DNA from 4 places in the Pseudoalteromonas sp. Angola-4 genome. Region 1 is predicted to be linked to each of the others. Evidence: predicted binding sites of a transcription regulator. Region 1 holds the regulator's gene; each other region holds the start of a gene.
What was found. Region 1 encodes sigma-54, which starts transcription at its own class of promoters, with help from an activator protein. Its sites were predicted from a motif close to GTTGGCACGNNNNTNGNNT; they were not measured.
Positions count from the first base shown of each region.

Region 2: PSH48_RS06555 (diacylglycerol kinase family protein) is a predicted target of sigma-54. The motif match lies at 2,827-2,845, and genes of this name have one in related genera.
Region 3: PSH48_RS16720 (PspA/IM30 family protein) is a predicted target of sigma-54. The motif match lies at 2,574-2,592, and genes of this name have one in related genera.
Region 4: PSH48_RS18570 (EF-hand domain-containing protein) is a predicted target of sigma-54. The motif match lies at 2,451-2,469, and genes of this name have one in related genera.

Region 1 covers NZ_JAQREK010000009.1:61,220-66,088, forward strand. The annotation lists gene mgtE (magnesium transporter) at 1-63, opposite strand, end outside; gene PSH48_RS11830 (HPr family phosphocarrier protein) at 323-595, opposite strand; gene rapZ (RNase adapter RapZ) at 636-1,481, opposite strand; gene PSH48_RS11840 (PTS sugar transporter subunit IIA) at 1,501-1,953, opposite strand; gene hpf (ribosome hibernation promoting factor) at 1,958-2,245, opposite strand; gene PSH48_RS11850 (RNA polymerase factor sigma-54) at 2,273-3,772, opposite strand; gene lptB (LPS export ABC transporter ATP-binding protein) at 3,842-4,567, opposite strand; gene lptA (lipopolysaccharide transport periplasmic protein LptA) at 4,564-4,869, opposite strand, start outside.
Region 2 covers NZ_JAQREK010000003.1:409,483-414,351, reverse strand. The annotation lists gene PSH48_RS06570 (DUF4331 domain-containing protein) at 1-867, opposite strand, end outside; gene PSH48_RS06565 (anti-sigma factor) at 1,243-1,926, opposite strand; gene PSH48_RS06560 (sigma-70 family RNA polymerase sigma factor) at 1,923-2,447, opposite strand; gene PSH48_RS06555 (diacylglycerol kinase family protein) at 2,905-4,524, shown strand; gene PSH48_RS06550 (VF530 family DNA-binding protein) at 4,563-4,869, opposite strand, start outside.
Region 3 covers NZ_JAQREK010000017.1:15,839-20,707, reverse strand. The annotation lists gene PSH48_RS16740 (DUF2333 family protein) at 1-687, opposite strand, end outside; gene PSH48_RS16735 (copper chaperone PCu(A)C) at 696-1,208, opposite strand; gene PSH48_RS16730 (hypothetical protein) at 1,288-1,614, opposite strand; gene PSH48_RS16725 (PspC domain-containing protein) at 1,624-1,830, opposite strand; gene PSH48_RS16720 (PspA/IM30 family protein) at 1,841-2,533, opposite strand; gene dusA (tRNA dihydrouridine(20/20a) synthase DusA) at 2,779-3,768, opposite strand; gene PSH48_RS16710 (MarC family protein) at 3,850-4,470, opposite strand; gene PSH48_RS16705 (transcriptional repressor) at 4,565-4,869, shown strand, end outside.
Region 4 covers NZ_JAQREK010000022.1:43,225-48,093, forward strand. The annotation lists gene PSH48_RS18560 (TrkH family potassium uptake protein) at 1-1,392, shown strand, start outside; gene PSH48_RS18565 (PilZ domain-containing protein) at 1,422-2,084, shown strand; gene PSH48_RS18570 (EF-hand domain-containing protein) at 2,548-2,760, shown strand; gene PSH48_RS18575 (calmodulin-like protein) at 2,890-3,102, shown strand; gene PSH48_RS18580 (EF-hand domain-containing protein) at 3,281-3,496, shown strand; gene trkA (Trk system potassium transporter TrkA) at 3,582-4,869, opposite strand, start outside.

The DNA of each region.
Region 1 (4,869 bases):
AAGTGATTTAGTCACTTGTTTTAGTTGCTGTAGTGGATAGTCTTGTTCAAACGCTTCTGGCATTGGCATCCTAAATATTTTTGTGTAATGGAAAGGTGTTTAGTAAGTGGTTTTGCCCACTGTTATTTTCTTTATTTTTTGTGCTAAACCCAATGCTGGGGCTAAATTAGTGTTTAAAATTAAGTAACCAAATTTAGCAGGGGCATGGCTTTATTACCCTAAATTAAAGCACTAAATTAGGCGAGTCGGAATACCTTAATTTACTAAATCTTTATAGTTTGGCCTGATAAGTCTTTAACTTATAAGGCTATGGTGCTTTAAGTTATTCTTGTTCGTTAAATCGTTGTGCGATTAATTGCCCAACCGCATGCAAAGCTTGCTCTGAATCAGGGCCTTCACAGACTACTTTAACTTCTTTACCTTTACTGCTTTCAAGTAACATTAAAGCTAATACGCTGTCGCCTGCGGCTTCTTTATCATCTTGGTGTAAGGTGATTTTAGCATCAAACTGTACAGCTAATTGCGCAAGGACCGTTGCCGCTCTGGCGTGTAAGCCTAATTTATTTTTTATTAAAAATGTGTCTTCACAGCGCATAAATTACTATACCTAAACTGAACAGGTTATTATTTTAAGGTTACTTTTCTTGCTCACGATGACGAATTTTGACATTCGGATGCGTCATAGCAAAGCTCTCACCAATGGCTTGCGCTAAATAAACCGAGCGGTGTTGACCACCAGTACAGCCAATTGCAATAGTGAGGTAACTACGGTTATTACGCTCTAAGTGTGGCAACCAAGTTTGTACAAAGGTTTGAATTTGCCAAGTGAATTTTTGCACTATGCTGTGATTTGCCAAAAAATCTTTTACTGGTTGATCAAGGCCCGTAAGCGGTTTGAGTTCAGGCTCCCAGTGGGGGTTTGGCAAAAAGCGAGCATCAAAAACATAATCAGCTTCTTTAGGTATGCCGTGTTTAAAGCCAAACGATTCAAACGTTACAATAAGTTGCTTATCTTTTTTACCCAGTATTTTTTCGCGAATTGACTCTGCTAATTGGTGCACACTTAAATCGGTGGTATCTAGCATAAAGTCAGCGCGCGTTACGAGTACATCAAGCAGTTCTTTTTCTTTTTTTATTGCTAAATCAAGCGGCAGTGAATCGATGGATAAAGGGTGTAATCTGCGTGTTTCTGAAAAACGTTTGATCAGTGTTTGATCATCACTATCTAAATAAAACAGTGTGGGTTTAGCAAAGTCAGGAAGGTACTCGAGAATATCGTTAAATTCGTCTTGTTCTTTGGGAATATTACGAACATCTATGCTAACGGCTATTTTGTCATAGTTATCTGAAACACTTCGCACTAAAGAGGGCAGTAGGTTGACCGGAATATTATCTACGCAATAATAGCCTAAATCTTCAACCACGCGTAAAGCAACCGACTTACCTGAACCAGAACGGCCGCTTATGATAATTAACTCCATTTATAGCCCTTAGTATTTACTACGATTGATCAACAATTACTTGATACAGCTCTGCATCGGTTTTAGCACTACGCAGCTGTTTACAAAATTCTTTGTTGCTCAGTTTATCAGCTATGGTTGCCAGAGTCTTTAGGTGCTGTTGGTTATCGCCATCTGGTACGATGAGTGCAACAAAAATATCAACAGGGCAGTTATCAATAGCATCAAAGTTAACAGGAGTGTCGCTAACAAGTACTAAAGCCAGCGGCTCTTCTACGCCACCCATTCTGCCATGAGGAATGGCGATACCCCGGCCAATACCAGTACTGCCTAGCTTTTCTCTGCTTGCCAGCGCATTAAGAATATCTTGTTGTGGTAAGTAGGGGAGCTTTTCATGAGCAAGCTCACTGATAAACTCTAAAATTCTTTTTTTACTACTAAAAAGGACCGCAGCTTTGCTGCAGTCCTGGCATACTAATGTACTTAATTTCATAATATTAGTGTCTAGCAAGCTTCTCTTTATGTTTTATGACTTGACGATCGAGCTTGTCAATCAACGAGTCTATAGCGGCATACATATCTTGGTGCTCTGTTGAGGCAAATAAATCTGCGCCACTTACATGAATAGTCGCTTCTGCTTTTTGGTTGAGTTTTTCTACATCGAGAATGACATGCACATTGCTAATATGATCTGAGTGCCTTTCTAGCTTTGCAAATTTATTATTTACATAGTCTCTAAGTGAATCAGTTACTTCTACGTGACGACCAGTTAGGTTTAGTTGCATAAGCATTTCCTCTTTGTTTTTTACGTCTTATATCAAACTCTTTCTCTGATTTGACGGTGGAATAGCTAGCGATTCACGGTATTTTGCTATTGTGCGTCTAGCTACTTTAATTCCTTGCTCTGCCAATATATCCGCAATTTTACTATCACTCAATGGTTTAGCTGAGTTTTCCGCGGCAATTAGCTTTTTAATTAGGGCACGTATTGCGGTTGATGAACACTCGCCGCCATTTTCAGTGCTTACGTGGCTTGAGAAAAAATACTTAAGCTCAAATATACCACGTGGTGTATGCATATATTTTTGCGTAGTAACACGCGAAATTGTCGATTCATGCATTTCTACCATTTCAGCAACATCGTTTAAAACCATTGGCTTCATGGCTTCGGGGCCATGTTCAAAAAATGCCTGTTGCTGTTTTACAATACAGTTTGTTACCTTAAGCAGCGTGTCGTTTCTGCTTTCAAGGCTTTTTATAAACCATTTAGCTTCTTGTAAGTGAGAGCGAATAAACTGGCTATCACCACTTGATTTTACGGTACGTGACATAGCCGCGTACTGACTATTTACGCGTATTTTTGGCATGCTATCTGGGTTTAGCTCTACCACCCAGCGGCCTTTTATTTTTTTAACCGACACATCTGGTATCACATACTCCGACTCTTCCCTTACTATTGTATCTGCAGGTTTTGGGTTGAGGGTATGTATTAGGGTCATGACCTCTTTAAGCTCGTCTTCTTTAAGCTTAGTCTTTTTCATTAATGTACGATAGTCGCGTGCCGCTAATAGATCAATGTGATCGGTTAAGATCATTTTAGTTTGTTCTATAAAAGGGGTGTCTTTATCAAACTGGTTTAGCTGAATACACAAGCACTCTTGTAAACTGCGCGCGGCTATACCTACAGGGTCAAATAACTGAATACGCTTTAAAACGGCTTCTATTTCATCAAGTTCAACTTCAACTTCGTCATCGTTTTCTTGGTTAAAGCTCTCTAAAATCTCTTCGCAACTTAGCGTTAAAATACCCGAGTCATCTACAGCTTCTACAATGGCAATAGCAATGGCTTCGTCAGTTGGGCTAAAAGGAGTAAGCTGAAGCTGCCACATTAAATACTCATGTAGCGTTTCAGTAGAGGCACCTTGATAAATAGACTCATCTTCCGGCATTGGGCCTGAGGATGCCGCAGGGGCTGCGCTCATGTACTCATCCCAGGTTACATCCATTGCCATATCATCGCTAACGGTGTCTTTATTTAAAGCTTCGCCACTGTCTTGCTCGTACTCGCTGGTTGTACCGTCAGCCGATGCGCTTACGGTTACATCATCCGTATCTGCTTTTTGTTCATTTTTTCCAGCCGACTCTTCCGTGTAATCTTGCTCTTCTACTTCTAATAGCGGGTTGCTATCAAGTGCTTCTTGTATTTCTTGCTGGAGATCCAATGTACTGAGCTGCAGCAAGCGAATCGCTTGTTGCAATTGTGGAGTCATTGTAAGTTGCTGGCCCATGCGCAGCTGTAATGATTGCCTCATGTATCTCTAACAATCCTTTTATGTTGTTATAATTAATATTAGCAGATGCTTGTAGGTGTGGCTTAAATGTTACAGCCTAAATTGCTCGCCTAAATAAACATCGCGTACAGTTTTGTCATTTAATACGTGTTCTGGGGTGCCAGATGCAATTAGCTCCCCATGAGAAACAATGTAGGCTTTTTCACAAACATCAAGGGTTTCTCTTACATTGTGATCGGTAATTAATACGCCAATGCCACGGTTTTTAAGATGTTCTATTATTTTCTTTATATCTAACACTGAAATCGGATCAACACCAGCAAAAGGCTCATCCAATAAAATAAATTTAGGGTTTGCTGCCAGTGCTCTGGCAATTTCTACACGGCGGCGTTCACCACCAGAAAGCGCCATACCTTGGCTATCGCGAATATGCTGAATACTGAATTCATCAAGTAAGTTGTTAAGCGTTTCTTCTCGCGCGGCTTTATTGAGCTCTTTACGCGTTTCTAAAATAGCCATTAAGTTTTGATAAACTGTCAGCTTTCTAAATATTGATGACTCTTGCGGCAAATAGCCAATGCCTAAACGGGCGCGGCTGTGCATAGGTAATAACGTAATGTCGTTATCATCAATAGAAATTTTACCTTTGTCGCTAGGTACTAATCCTACAATCATGTAAAAGGTGGTGGTTTTACCTGCGCCATTAGGGCCCAATAAGCCAACAATGCTGCCGGCTTCTACCTCAAGGCCTACATTTTTTACAACTTGGCGGCCTTTATAGCTTTTTGCTAATAGTTTTGCTTTTAAGGTGCTCATGGTTGACCTTCGTTACCTGTTTTTTCTTTAATTTTTGCTTCAACAGGCACTAAAATTGTGTGGACACGATCCGTAGAGTTTTCGTCTTTTTCTGCGCTAATAAGCTGCTGCTGCATGTCGTAGGTAATACTTTTAGCATTAATTTTTTGACCGGCTTGTGCGACTTCAGCATCGCCAACAAGCGTTAAAAAGCGCTTTGCTACGTCGTAACGTACTTCGTTTGCGCTGGCACTCATTACGGTACCGTCGTCTTGTTTTTCTTCGAAGTAGGCTGGGCTGCCAGTGGCAATAAGGAGTTGTTT
Region 2 (4,869 bases), on a different contig from region 1:
AATACAGCTTTTAGGCATTTCAACTGCAATTGAGGTAACGTTTTTATCTACGAGGTCGTCATTCTCACTGCTTTGTGTGATCCCTCCAGGGAAACCACCGCCATCCCCAGCACCTGGCGCACTATCACCTTCAACGGGAACGTAATTTACTAAATCGAATGTTTTACCTAAGTTAACGACAAATGGGTCTTTGCGCTGACCAACAAATACTTTGGCCATACTGTCACAGCCTGGTACCGAAACTTGATAAACAAACTGATCTGCATAGGTTTGGTAATCAGCCATTGAACCAAATGTTTTGTCACCAATATAATCAAGCGGTTTATTAAACGTGGTTGAACTGGTGGTGGTATTACTTAATGCTGTACTGGTACCCGTGCGTTGTGGACCGCTTATCATGCTGAGTGTGTATGACTCGCTAAAATTAGCGGCGCTATCATCACCTGCTGCTACACCACCAACGTTTTTAAGAGGTACAGATACAGTACGCTGATTATCTTCTGGGCCAACGGTTAATTGCACGCCTTGATTATCGTTTGGCAGCATACTGGTAAAATTAAAAGCAAAGGTAATATCCTCAACTGCATCACCGTCGTTATCAATATGAATACTGTAGGTTGCATCTGGGTCCATAGCAAAGTAGTTAGGGCCGCCGTAGGCATCTTGTAGAGGAATATAGTTGGCAATAAATGTAACGTAGTCGTCTCTGCCTGCTTCATAACTATTAAATACGTAAAAGTCGGTAGAGTCTAAGGTTGGAAAGCGGCTAATGTTCGGCGCTTCACGATGACTTGATGCCTCGCTAGAGGTGCTTACTAAGGTACTGCATACTACTACTGCGAGTATAGATGGAGTTAAAGCTTTCATGACTTTTTCCTTTAGTTTTGATTGGAGTCATAACTAATAACGAAGCAAAAAGCACAATGGATGCAAAAAAGTTAAATATTTTTTATTATTGTTAATAAAGGGGTGTTTAACGTTCAAGATTAAATTTTCAGCAGGCTGTTTTGCATTTAGATAAGGAAGTGATAAGAGAGTGTTAAGGGGCTGAAGCGGTTTGGTTTTATACTTATTACAGGGGGTGTATGCAATTAAAATAACGCAGCAGGTATTGAGCACACAATATGATAAGCATCGCACTGCGATTAAGTCTACTTTAGTTTAATCAAATATTAATGGTTACCCAAGGTAAATAAAAAGGTTGGCCAAACAAAGTTTGACCAACCAGTCGCGTTTATTTAGTTATAAAATAACTAAATCTGTCGTGTACAGTACTTGTGTTGGTAGGCCGTTTGGCGAGCCACCTAAAGGCTCTAAGCTAACAGCGAGTAGGGCAATGTCTTGTGCCTTAAAGCGCGTGCCTTTGAGTAACTGTTTTTCACCGTTTTTAGGCAGTAGACCCAACGAAATTGGCGTGTCTTGCCCTTTTAAAATCATCCACAGCTCGTAGTCTTTATCGGTTTGCGCAACGAGTTTATCACTGGCTTTAACCGATAATGTTTGCTCATCTACGTTAATAAACCACAGTGATTGCTTATCTTGATTTTGTACTAAAGCAATTTGTTGGCTGTATTGGGGCTGAGTTGTGGGCTGAATAACCAAAAATGCTAAGATAATACAGGCAGCTGTGGCTATAAATGACCAATTGCGCCATAGCGATGTAGCTGGTTTGATCACCGTTTTAACGGGTTGGTTGGTGTGTTCTAATGTATTTAAAATATTCTGCCACACTTGCGCGCTGGGTGTTTGAGGTGTAATTGCACTGGCTAAATCATTTAAATTTTGCTCCCACATTATAGTGGCTTCTCGGGCTTGCGGTAAGCTGAGCATTAAGCGTTGAAAACGTTTTCGTGCCAGGCCTTTTAAAGTACCTAATACATACTGCCCTGCTAAAGCATCAAGTAATTCTGGTTTATTATAATTCATAATGTTAAACACCTCTGCAACTGCTGCAAACCACGCCTGATCCAGCTTTTAACTGTGCCTAAGGGCGTTTCTATGTGATTGACTAACTCACCATGGCTTAGCCCTTTGTAATAGGCTAAATGAATGGCTTGTTTTTGTTGGGGATCAAGTTGCTCAATACAATTAACAAGTTTGGTTTGTTCGTCGTAGCTAACATCGACTGCTTGTTCGTCGTATTCATCGTCACCCATTGCCTGCTCTTTTCTTACCTTGTGATAACGCAATGCATCTAAGCTGCGGTATCTCACAATGCTTATCATCCAGCTAATAACTGTGCCTTTAGATGAGTTGTACTCTGACGCGTTATGCCAAATTTTTATAAATGCCTCTTGCAGTACTTCTTCTGCGTGCGCGCGGTTTGAAAGCATATTTAAACTAATCGCAAAAAGCTTTGCGCTTGTTTGCTGATACAAATCAGCAAACGCGGCTTTGTTACCCTGTGCTGTTTTACACAAAAGGGGAAGTAAATTGTCGTTTTCCATAAGGTTCCTGTTGTTTTTATTATTACCGAGGTGTGTTGAGCTTAGTGAATTAACAATTGTTTTATTTAAGCACAACCTAATCGCTTTGAAATAGAGATTAAACAGGCTGTTATAAATTTAACAAATAAAGATAAACACACTCTCAATAAACGTGTGAAAAGAGTGATTGGATGCAAAAACTTTTAAGCTGACATTTATATTAGCTGCTGTACACATTGAAACAAGTTTTAAATATAAACAGTTACCTTTGAGTAGTGAGAAAAAATGACCGATTACTGTGTAAAAAGCGCCTAATATGCGAATACAGCTAAAGCTAGCTACTTTTATTTATTTTATATCAGTTACTTAGTGTTGTTTTTGTTCCTAAAAAACAACTTTTGTTGGCGTGCAAATTGCTACTACACTTATACACAGCTGTAAAAAAATGTGCCAAAACAGTAAAAATAAAGGAGAAAATATGTGGGCTGCAACGAGTTATTTAATTTTAGCGTTAATTTTTATATTTATAGGGTGGGAGGTTAACTCGGTATATTTTGCAGTGGTATTTTACTGGAGTGCATTGTCGTTAATTCTTGTCAGTGGTGCTTACATTTTTAATTTGGCGAAAATTTTTAGAAAGCGTGAAAATGGTGTCATCCCATTTTATATCCGCTGGGCATTTGTGCCTTTTTTACTGGGTGCTCAAATTTACAATGCGTATTCTCGCAAGCACGATAAAGTCCCTCCCATTCAAAAAATTAACGACCATTTATTTTTAGCATGCCGATTGTTCCCCTCTGACATTGATACGTTAAAAGAAAACGGCATAACGGCAATATTAGATGTAACGTGTGAGTTTGATGGCTTAGAATGGAGCTCTACACAAGAAAATATTAGCTATTTAAATATTCCGGTGCTTGATCATAGTGTGCCTACCCATTCGCAATTAAACCAAGCCATTAACTGGATACATCATCATATTAAAGAAGACCGCCGCGTGGTAGTTCACTGTGCACTGGGCAGAGGGCGTTCGGTATTTGTTATGGCAGCGTATTTACTGAGTCAAGATAAAAACGCCGATGTTCACCAAGTGCTCGCGCAAATAAAAGAAACCCGCGAAACCGCAAATCTTAATAAGCATCAGCTTCGTCATTTAGCAAAGCGACATAAAAAGGGCGAGCTAGTTATTAAAAACAAAGCCGTTATTATTGCAAACCCTGTGTCGGGTACCAAAATGTGGCAAGACAAAGAGCATTTAATAGTGGCTAGGTTGTCGGCGTATTATGATTTAGAAGTATTAACCACCACCAAAGAAATAGACGGTATTGAGCTTGCTAAACAAGCCATTAACGATAAGCCAGATATAATAATTGCCTGTGGCGGCGATGGAACCGTGACAGAAGTAGCAAGTGTGTTGGTAAACACTCAATGCAAGCTGGGAATTATCCCAATGGGCACAGCGAATGCCTTAGCGCATGTGCTCATGGGTATTAGCTCTAAAATCATTCCTGTTGAGCAGGCCTGCGATCTTATTATTGATGGGCAAACCCAAACAATTGATACGGCCTATTGTAATGACGAGCTTATGCTGTTGTTAGCTGGGATTGGTTATGAGCAATCAATGGTAGAAAAAGCAGATAGAGACTCAAAAAACGAATCGGGTCAGCTTGCCTATTTAAGTGGTTTTTTTCAGGCATTTAGTGAGCAAAAAGCGCAAACCCTTTATGTCACCCTTGATGATAATCAAACGCAGGAGGTAAATACAAATAGCTTTATTGTGGCTAATGCTGCGCCATTTACTACGTTACTAGCTCAAGGAGGTGGTCAGCCCGATCACGAAGATGGCCTATTAGACATTAATTGGCTGCTACCTAGTGATGAAAACACCACTCGCGTGTTAAGCATTGCTGAACTTATGTTTAGTAGTATTACACAAACGCATTTAGCAATTAGCTCGCATCATACCAACGCTAAAAAAGTAACGATAACCGCAGACGAAGAAATTAAGTATGTACTGGATGGTGAAATTAAAACAGCGGATACGCTTACTATTACAGTTGACCCCGCCTCGTTAAAAGTAATTAGTAAGGAGCTATAAAATACAAAATGCACGTATTTGACGTGCATTTTTGTGTGTTACTTTTTAATGCTTGGCCAAACAAAACCACTGCTATCGCTTTGGCTGGCAGGCTTAGGGCGCTGAGCGCTTTTGGGTTTACGCAGCGGTTTGTTACTTAACGTATGTAAGTAGAGAGCTTCAACTTTATCGCGAGCCCAAGGGGTTTTACGCAAAAATTTTAAGCTTGATTTAATACTCGGTGAGTCGGTAAAACATTTAATGTTTACTTGCTCGCCCATGGCTTTAAACCCTAAGCGCTGCTCAAGCTCTACTAAAATTTGTTCTAACGTTACCCCATGAAGAGGATTTTTTGGTTGATTATCC
Region 3 (4,869 bases), on a different contig from region 1:
CGTTCTTACTTGTTGCTGAAGTGGTGTGTAGGTCGCTTGCGTGTTTGAAGAATTACCGGCTAAATCGGTATTTACTTTGTCTTGGCCAACACTTGCACTTAAACGCTGACTTAAACTGCCTAAACGCTTTTCGGCTTCTTTTAACCAGCTACGAAGATTATCTGCACGTGAATAAAATTGGCTATCGCGCTCATGCTCGTTAGCAATTTGTGAGCGGTACACAAGAAGGTAGTCTATTCCCTTTTGGTACTCTCCCTCGGCACTTGGCCATGCCCATGCTTCAGAGCTAATATTAAATTGCGGCTGCGCTTTTTTAAGGGCTTCATGTTCGGTAGATTGCGACTGTGAACGGCTAAAGTCTTTACGCATTGATAGCGCTAAATCACGCACCATTTCAAGCGCGCCATATTCCCACGCAGGCATGTCATCCATTATCACACTTGGCGGCATCACATCGTTTGATAAATATCCACCTTGCTTATCAAGTAATGTGCTAGCAACGGTAATAAGCGTTGAGGTGGTTGTATAGCCTGTTACCATTTTTTCGTTGCGTGCTTGCGCGGTTTCTTTTGCATTAGTTACTACGTTAAAACGTGCCGGCTCAATGCTCCAATAAACTGCAATAGCGTAAAAAATAATAAGTAGTACCACCAAGGCACCAGCTATTTTTCCTTTATGTTGCGACATTTATCCTCCTAGTGATGAGCGTGTTGTTTTTTAGATGGCTTTGAATGCGCAGCTTGCGCTTCAAGCGAAACCACTTGAGCATTAGTAAACAAGCGGTTACCGTCACTAAAATATAGCGTGAGTTTACGTTCTTGCCCTACTTTTAGTGGCTCTTGTGGATCAAATACCATTAAATGGTAACCACCAGGCTCAAAGCTTAGGCTTTCATGACCCTTAATAGTAACGGCTTTAACCTGCTGCATTTTCATCATGCCATTGACATGTTTGTGCTCATGTATTTCTACACGGCCTAAACCTTCGATGGTTGCTTTAGTTAATTTAGCAACACCACCACCGTGGTTAGAAATTGTTAAATAGCCAACACTCGACTTACTACCAGGCAAAAACGCCCTTACTTGTGCATGGCTTACTTCAAGCTTAGCTTCGTCTGTATCGTGGCTGTGCCCAGCATGTGCAGCAACCGATGACGAAAACACATTAATCATTAACGCCGAGGCCATAAAAAAGCACTGCTTCATCATCGCTTTATTCCTTGTGAAAGCATAAAATTTCACTTTAAATTTAACATAGTTAACTAATAATAGTCAGTTAAATTAAGGCTTAAGAGGTTACTTTTTTGTTATCGAGCACCAACCAGCACAGTACAGCTACAAATAATAATGGCCAGGCTATCATCACTGAACCAAATAACAGTGCCAAAATGGTGCCAACCAGCGCGACAATCCCTGCGCCTATTAACCCCATGGTCACTAAAGCCATTACGGCTACCACTGCAATAATAGCGACTAATACGCCAGCCAACTCCAGTCCTACCCAGCTCATATCTGCAATCCACAGTGGGAACTGCCATGAATCAAAATGTATTAGCGACACAGTATCAGTAAAAAGTAACACATATACGACAACACATATTGCTAAGGTTTTCATATCCCTCTCCTAATACGCACGCTCTTTAAGGCAGCAGTGAGCAATCAAATAACCAAGCGCCACTGCAAACGGAAAACTTATAAATAATAAAATTGTTACTAAGCGTGTTGACCACACTGGAAAATCAAGGCGACGCGCTAATCCACTGCATACGCCCGATATTTTTTTATTCAGTGAATCTTTGTACCAACCACGCTGTGTTTTAAAGTTATTCATACTCTACTCCTTAAGCGCTTCGCGCAGTTGTATTGGTATTACTTTGCTTAACACTGGCTTTTAAACGAGCCAGCTCTGCATCTATTTTTTCATTTTTAACTAAAGACTCAATTTGCTCAGCGGTTGATTGCGCTGTATTTGTAAGTTCATAAGCATCAACCTGTGCTTCTATGCCTTCCACTTTTTGCTCTATCATTTCAAAGCGAGACAAAGCATTTGCGACCTTGTCACTGTGTAATTGCATGTTCACTTTTTCACGTGCAGCAACAATATCGTGGCGTTTTATTAATTGAGCTTGTTTGCTTTTAGCTTGCGCCATTTTTTGCTGTAAACGCTCACAATCTGCCGTAATTTTCTCTATCGACTCTTTTAGAGTATTTAGCTGAGTGTTTTTTGCTGCAATTTGCTCATCTACTCGCTGTTTTTCTACTAACGCAGACTTGGCTAAATCGTCACGGTTTTTAGCAACTGCCAGCTCAGCTTTTGTTTGCCACAAAGTTAAGTCTTTTTGTTTTTGTGCAATTTGGCGTTTAAGCGTTTTTTCTTCGCACAGCAAGGCTGCGGCCGTGCTTCTACATTCGTTAAGCGCTTCTTGCATTTCACTTAGCATAAGGTTGAGGAGTTTTTCTGGGTCTTCTGCTTTATCCAGCATGGCAGCAATATTGGATTGGATAACATCATTTACGCGATTAAATATACTCATTGTTTTGTCCTGTTGTTTTTAATTGATAACAACAACAGGATTCCAAGAGTTATGCCAAGTAACAAAAAGTTATTTATAAGCATTTAAATTCAATTAGTTAGACAGCTAATAAGTTATTTTAAACTGACTAAAAACTGAATGTTAATAAGCGAAAATCACTAATTTATTTATCTTTTGACTAAATTTTAGTTATAAAAAAACCACTTTAAAAAGTGGTTTTTTTATAACTGCTCAGCGCTTTAGTATTACTCAGGCACAAAACTTAATGCTTTATCCATTACCGACAAATCAGCCTGTTTACCGTGACCGTTTTCTGAAAGGTGACGTCTAAATCCGCGCGCCCCTGGCTGCCCCTGAAAAATCCCCAGCATATGGCGTGCTATATGCCAAAAGTTAGCACCTAAACGCATTTCCTCTTCTATGTAATCATACATAGCGCGCACCACATCGTGACGAGTCTGAGTATTAGCCACCTCACCGTAAATCTTTTCATCCACCTCATTAAGTATAAATGGATTACTATATGCTTCGCGACCAATCATAACGCCGTCTATATGCGCTAAATGCGCTAGGCTTTCTTCAATTGTTTTAACGCCGCCATTAATGCTTAAATCGAGCTGTGGGTAGTCTTTTTTTAGTTGGTAAACGCGTGGGTAATCAAGAGGCGGTACTTCACGATTTTCTTTAGGGCTTAAACCATTTAACCACGCTTTACGGGCATGAATAATAAAGTCATCACAGCCAACTTTATGGCTGGCTTCAATTAATGCGCATAAAAATTCATACGAGTCTTGCTCATCAATACCGATGCGTGTTTTTACCGTAACAGGTATACTAACTTCACTTTTCATTGCCGCAACACACTGTGCAACCAGCTCAGGCTCGGCCATTAGGCATGCACCAAAGCGCCCGTTTTGTACTCTATCTGAAGGGCAGCCTACATTTAAGTTAATCTCATCGTAACCGCGCTCACCGGCAAGCTTTGCACACTTTGCTAGCGCCTCGGGATCAGAACCCCCCAGCTGCAAAGCAACCGGCCCCTCGTGCTGATTAAAGTGTAGGTAATCGCCGCGACCAAATAAAATCGCACCCGTGGTGATCATCTCAGTGTATAAAACAGCGTGCTTAGTCATCTTACGATGAAAAGTGCGACAATGACGATCAGTCCAATCAAGCATGGGTGCAACAGAAAAACGTCTGTTTAACGTTGGATTATCTAATATGCGTTTTTGCAATGTAAAAGCCTCGGGGATTATAAGTAAATGCGCCCATAAAAAGGCGCTGTATTTTACACAAAAGCCTAATTAGCATCAATGTTAGCTGTATATTTGTAAACCAAAATAATGCGCGATACCGTTGAGTATATTTGTAACTGCCACAGAGCTTAAAATTAACCCCATGATTCTACTTATAATACTTGCGCCACTGTCGCCTATTAATTTATGCACATGATTTGCGAGTAACAACAGCACAAGCACAACAACTAACACAACCAACATCATCGACGATGTAGTAACTTGCTCAACCCACGTGTATTCTTCGTTGCGGGTCATCAGTACTGCGCCAAGCATGGCGCCTGGGCTTGCTATAGAGGGAATGGCTAGCGGAAAAATAGCGGTTTCTGTGCTGTCGCGCACACTTTTAATCTCAGACTCGGGCTTACTTTCACCAAAAATCATTGAAAGCGCAAAAATAAGCAGGACTATGCCCCCCGCTATTTGAAACGCCGACAGCGGTATTTCAATTGCATTTAATAGCTGCTCACCGGCAATAACAAAAAAGAGTAAAACCACAGCGGATACACCCACGGCTTTAAAAACAACTTTTCGTTTAAACTTTTCATCTTCCCCACGTGTCACAGCAATAAATACAGGCACTGTACCTATAGGGTCTATCACCGCAAAAAAGAAAATAAATATAGCTACCAGTTCATGCATTAATGGGGTTCCTAGATAAAAAGTGTTTAATAAAAACGCTGCAAGTACAACACAGTATGTTAGTATATCACGGTAGCGTAAGGATAAGAGAATGATGAATATAGAATCACTCGTAAGTAAAGCAAAACAAGTTTGTGACAACCGTGGTGCGCGTTTTACGCCTATCCGCGAAAAAGTATTTCGCCTATTAGCTAGCGCCCAAGGCGGCGTTGGGGCGTACGATTTACTTGAACAATTAAAAGTAACAGAAACAGGCGCAAAACCTGCAACAATTTACCGTGCGCTAGACTTTTTATCAGAGCTGGGCTTTATTCACAAAATAGAAAGCACCAATGCATTTATGCTTTGCCATCACTTTGATCATATTCATCCTGTGCAGCTATTAATTTGTGACAGTTG
Region 4 (4,869 bases), on a different contig from region 1:
ATGGTGCCACCTGCGGTGGTGTCTTTATTTTATAAAGATGGTGGTGGTGTTCCTTTTGTATTAGCGTTTATATTTAGTGTGGTAATTGGTTTAACAGCCTATTACCCAAACCGGCATGAAAACGGCGACTTAAAAGCGCGCGAAGGCTTTTTAATCGTTGTCCTGTTTTGGCTGGTACTAGGGGCATTTGCATCGTTACCGCTGATTTTTTTACAAGAGCCTAACTTATCTATGGCCGATGCGGTGTTTGAGGCCTTTTCGGGCCTTACAACCACAGGCGCCACTGTACTTACCGGTATTGAATACCTGCCTAAGTCTGTTTTGTTTTATCGTCAGCAATTACAGTGGTTTGGCGGTATGGGTATCATTGTACTTGCTGTTGCTATACTGCCTATGCTTGGGGTCGGTGGTATGCAGTTATACCGAGCTGAGATCCCAGGTCCTGTAAAAGATTCAAAAATGACCCCCCGCATTGCCGATACCGCAAAGCACCTTTGGTACATTTATGTGTCACTAACTATTTCGTGCATGTTGGCATATTGGGCGGCAGGAATGGAGTGGTTTGATGCCATATGCCATGCGTTTTCTACCGTGGCGATTGGCGGGTTTTCTACTTACGATGCTTCAATAGGGCACTTCGACAGCCCTGTCATTAATTTTATTTGTGTATTCTTTTTAATTATTGCTGCGGTTAACTTTTCGTTGCACTACGCGGCGGTAGCAAGTCGTAATATTCAGGTGTACATTCGCGACCCCGAATTTAAAGTGTTTTTGCTTATACAGTTAGCGCTGGTGGTGATTTGTTTTACCGTGCTTTCATCTAACGAAATATTTGCCGATGGCGATGAAACCCTCGACCAAGCCTTGTTTCAGGCTGTTTCTATGAGTACCACAGCCGGTTTTGCTACTGACAACTTTTCCACATGGCCGTTGTTTTTGCCTATATTACTTATTTTTTCGAGCTTTATAGGTGGCTGTGCAGGTTCAACCGGTGGCGGTATGAAAGTAGTACGCGTGTTTTTACTATACCTACAAGGCATACGTGAGCTTAACCGCTTAGTGCACCCACGCGCTATATACTCTATTAAGCTGGGTCGTAAAGCCTTACCCGATAAAGTAGTCGAAGCCGTATGGGGGTTTTTCTCAGCGTATGCATTGGTGTTTATTATTATAATGCTGGCGCTAATGGGAACCGGTATGGACAACATTACCGCGTTCTCGGCTACAGCGGCGTGTTTAAATAATTTAGGCCCGGGCTTAGGTGATGTTGCATCGCACTATGGGGCAGTGAGCGATGGTGCTAAATGGCTATTAACGATTGCCATGGTATTTGGTCGCTTAGAAATATTTACCTTACTCGTGCTATTTACGCCGACCTTTTGGCGTGGGTAATAATATATAAATGATGCTTAGGAACAGGCATGCCACATTCTAATTTAGATAAATTACACCAGTTAACAACAGGGCGAGTAGTCGACTTGGAAATCGTTACGCCTACTAGTAGTAAACGTGTAAAAACAGAGTTTATTGGTTTGCTAGAAAACAAGTTTATTATTTTAAATTACCCAAGTTCAAAACGATTACCTGCTGCTAATGATTATTTGCGTGACGGTGTAATGGTCGTAGTAAGAGCGGTTATAGAAGGCAGTGGTGGGCAAGTAATAGCATTTAGGCAGCAGGTGATGTCGATAGCCTCACATCCTACTAGGCTCATTTTTATTAATTACCCTACACAAGTTCAGTTATTTGCTTTGCGCGCGCAAACACGCATACCGACCTTATTACCTGCAAAATTAACGCTCAGTGACGATAGAGTACTTGAAGGGGTGATTAAAGATATCTCGCTTACCGGGGTGATGTTTGATGTACGCGGCGATCAAAGCGATGAAAATATAAAAGATATGCAATGTACGGTGACGGTTGATACCAACAATAAAGCATTTACTGGCGAAATATGCAGTGTAAAGCCGCACGCCGCGGGGGTTAATTGCGGTATTAAGCTTTTAGCCAGTGAAGAGGAAATGAAGGCGTTTATGAAAGAGCATTTTATCGATCCCGCGATGCTTGAGCTGCCATTAGAATAAGCACTTTCGCTTAATAGCAACAAATGGCCATTTTTTATTTGAGTGGCAGTCATATTTTTTAAAACTTCACAAAATAATTTTTATTTTCTATAAAAATCAGTAGTATAGACTAGTTTTACGAGTCAGTTATTTTAATACGTTAGCTCCCCTCATGGCTAAAATTTAGTCTCTTTTTTCGATAAATCTTCATCCTTACAATTTACGCCGAAAATTGTAGCTTTTTTCTCTTATGTAACTAGCTGTTTTTATTGTATTTAAAAACTTAGCTTTACCCTTTGTTGCTAGTTTGCAACATAAAACCCCCGAAAATTTATCAAAAATAGCCAAACACTCTTTTAACTGATTGAAATTAATGAGCTTTTAAAACTTGGCATTCAAGTTGTAATAGTCTGGCTGTACTGAACAATAACGTGATTTAAAGTAAAACACTTAATCGCACACATATACTTGAAGGAATTATATTATGAAAAGCATTAATAAAACTTTAGCACTTATCGCCCTTGCTTCATCATCAGCGGCATTTGCAGCAACCGATTTTGATACGTTAGATGTAGATGGCAGCGGCACGATTAGCAAATCAGAGGCATCAATTGATGCAAAACTGATGAGCATGTTCTCAGAATTAGATACTGACCAAGATGGTGAGCTATCAAAAGAAGAATTTTCAGAAGCTTAAAGTGTGGTAACAATCCTGAGTTGCCAATGACAACCTAAGTAGGCAAGGGAGCTTACGAAAAAGGATTACAAGGATTGCGTACATCACGTAGTGAACTTAACTAATTTGTTTATATTGAAGGATTAAATTATGAAGCATTTAAATAAAGCACTCGCATTTATGGCTATTGCCTCTTCTTCTGCTGCCTTTGCAGGGACTGATTTTGACACGCTAGATGTAGATGGCAATGGCGCCATTAGCCAAGCTGAAGCATCGGTTGATGCGGATTTAATGGCTGAGTTTGTTGAGCTTGATACCGATGGAAATGGTGAGCTTTCAAAGCAAGAGTTCTCTAAATACTAGGGTGTGATGATCTTTGCCAATTGAGCGCAGGACAGCGCATGTTCACTTAGCAAAGAGTCGTTTGCTCTAATCCAATGTGCATTAAAACTTAATAATGCACATTGGCAAAAGCACTTTTTAGTTAATTTTTAAACCCATGGATCTTAGAAAAGGATTTCCTCTTAATTAGGACACAACTATGAAAACATTAAATACAGCACTTGCCGTTATCGTATTAGCTTCTTCATCAGCGGCGTATGCTGCAGTCGACTTTGCCTCGTTTGATGCCGATGGTGATGGTGCAATTTCAAAGCAAGAAGCGCAGGTAAATTCACAGCTAGTGAAAATTTTTGACCAGCTAGATACTGATGGTAATGGTGAAATTTCTGAGCAAGAGTTTTCAAAAGTACAGTAATTAGTAAGCTGCTAAGCAGGGTTGCCTAGCATTAAAAAACATACTCCACTAAAGCCGCCTTAGTCAGCGGCTTTTTTGTGTTTAACTATAAGAATATAGCGCTAACTTGGAATAGCTTTTCTACTACGTTGATATGCTTTTTATCGATTAAAAACATAATAACGTGATCACCAGACATAATAACGGTGTCGTCGTGGGCAATCAGTACGTCGTCATTACGTACAATAGCGCCAATCGTTGTACCTGCAGGTAGCTTGATATCGGCAATCGCACGGCCAACTACTTTTGATGTGTTTTCATCGCCATGGGCAACGGCTTCAATGGCCTCTGCCGCGCCTTTACGTAACGAGTACACATTAACAATATCGCCACGGCGTACGTGTGTAAGTAGCGCCGAAATAGTTGCTTGTTGTGGTGATATAGCAATATCTATTTCACCCCCTTGCACTAAATCTACATACGCACCACGCTGAATAAGCACCATGGTTTTTTGTGCGCCCATGCGTTTTGCAAGCATGGCCGACATTATATTTGCTTCATCGTCGTTGGTTACGGCAATAAACACATCAACTTGCTCTATGTGCTCTTCAGATAGTAATTCTTGGTCAGAAGCGTCTCCACAAAACACGACGGTGTTATCTAGCATTTCAGAGAGTTGCTCAGCACGCTCTTTACTGCGCTCTAGTAACTTAACGCTGTGGTTTTTTTCCAGTGAGCGAGCAAGGCCTGCACCAATGTTACCGCCACCGGCTATCATAATTTTTTTGTAAGAACGCTCAAGTTTTTGTAGCTCGTTCATAACCGCACGAATATGCTTAGTGGCAGCAATGAAAAATACTTCATCGTCCGCTTCTATTACCGTGGTGCCCAGTGGTTTTATAGCTTTACCTTGGCGATAAATTGCTGCTACACGGGTTTCTACATTCGGAATATGCTCTTTTAAAGCAGAAAGCGCATAACCCACTAATAAGCCACCGTAGTAAGCTTTTACAGCCACAAGAGAGAGCATGCCATCGGCAAATTGCAGCACTTGCAACGCGCCTGGGTAATCTATTAAACGGCGAATATATTTGGTAACAAGTGCTTCGGGGGCAATATAGTGATCAACCGGGAGGTCATCGTTATGAAATAGCTTTTCGCGGTATTTTAAATATTGCTCTGATCGGATACGGGCTATTTTAGTTGGCGTATTAAAAATACTATACGCGACTTGGCACGCCACCATATTGACTTCATCTGAGCTGGTTACCGCAATAATCATGTCGGCGTCTTCAGCACCTGCACGTCTAAGCACATCTGGGTGAGCACTGTGCCCCGTGACCCCTTGTAAGTCGTACTTATCTTGTAGCTCTCGTAAGCGGTTGCCGTCTATA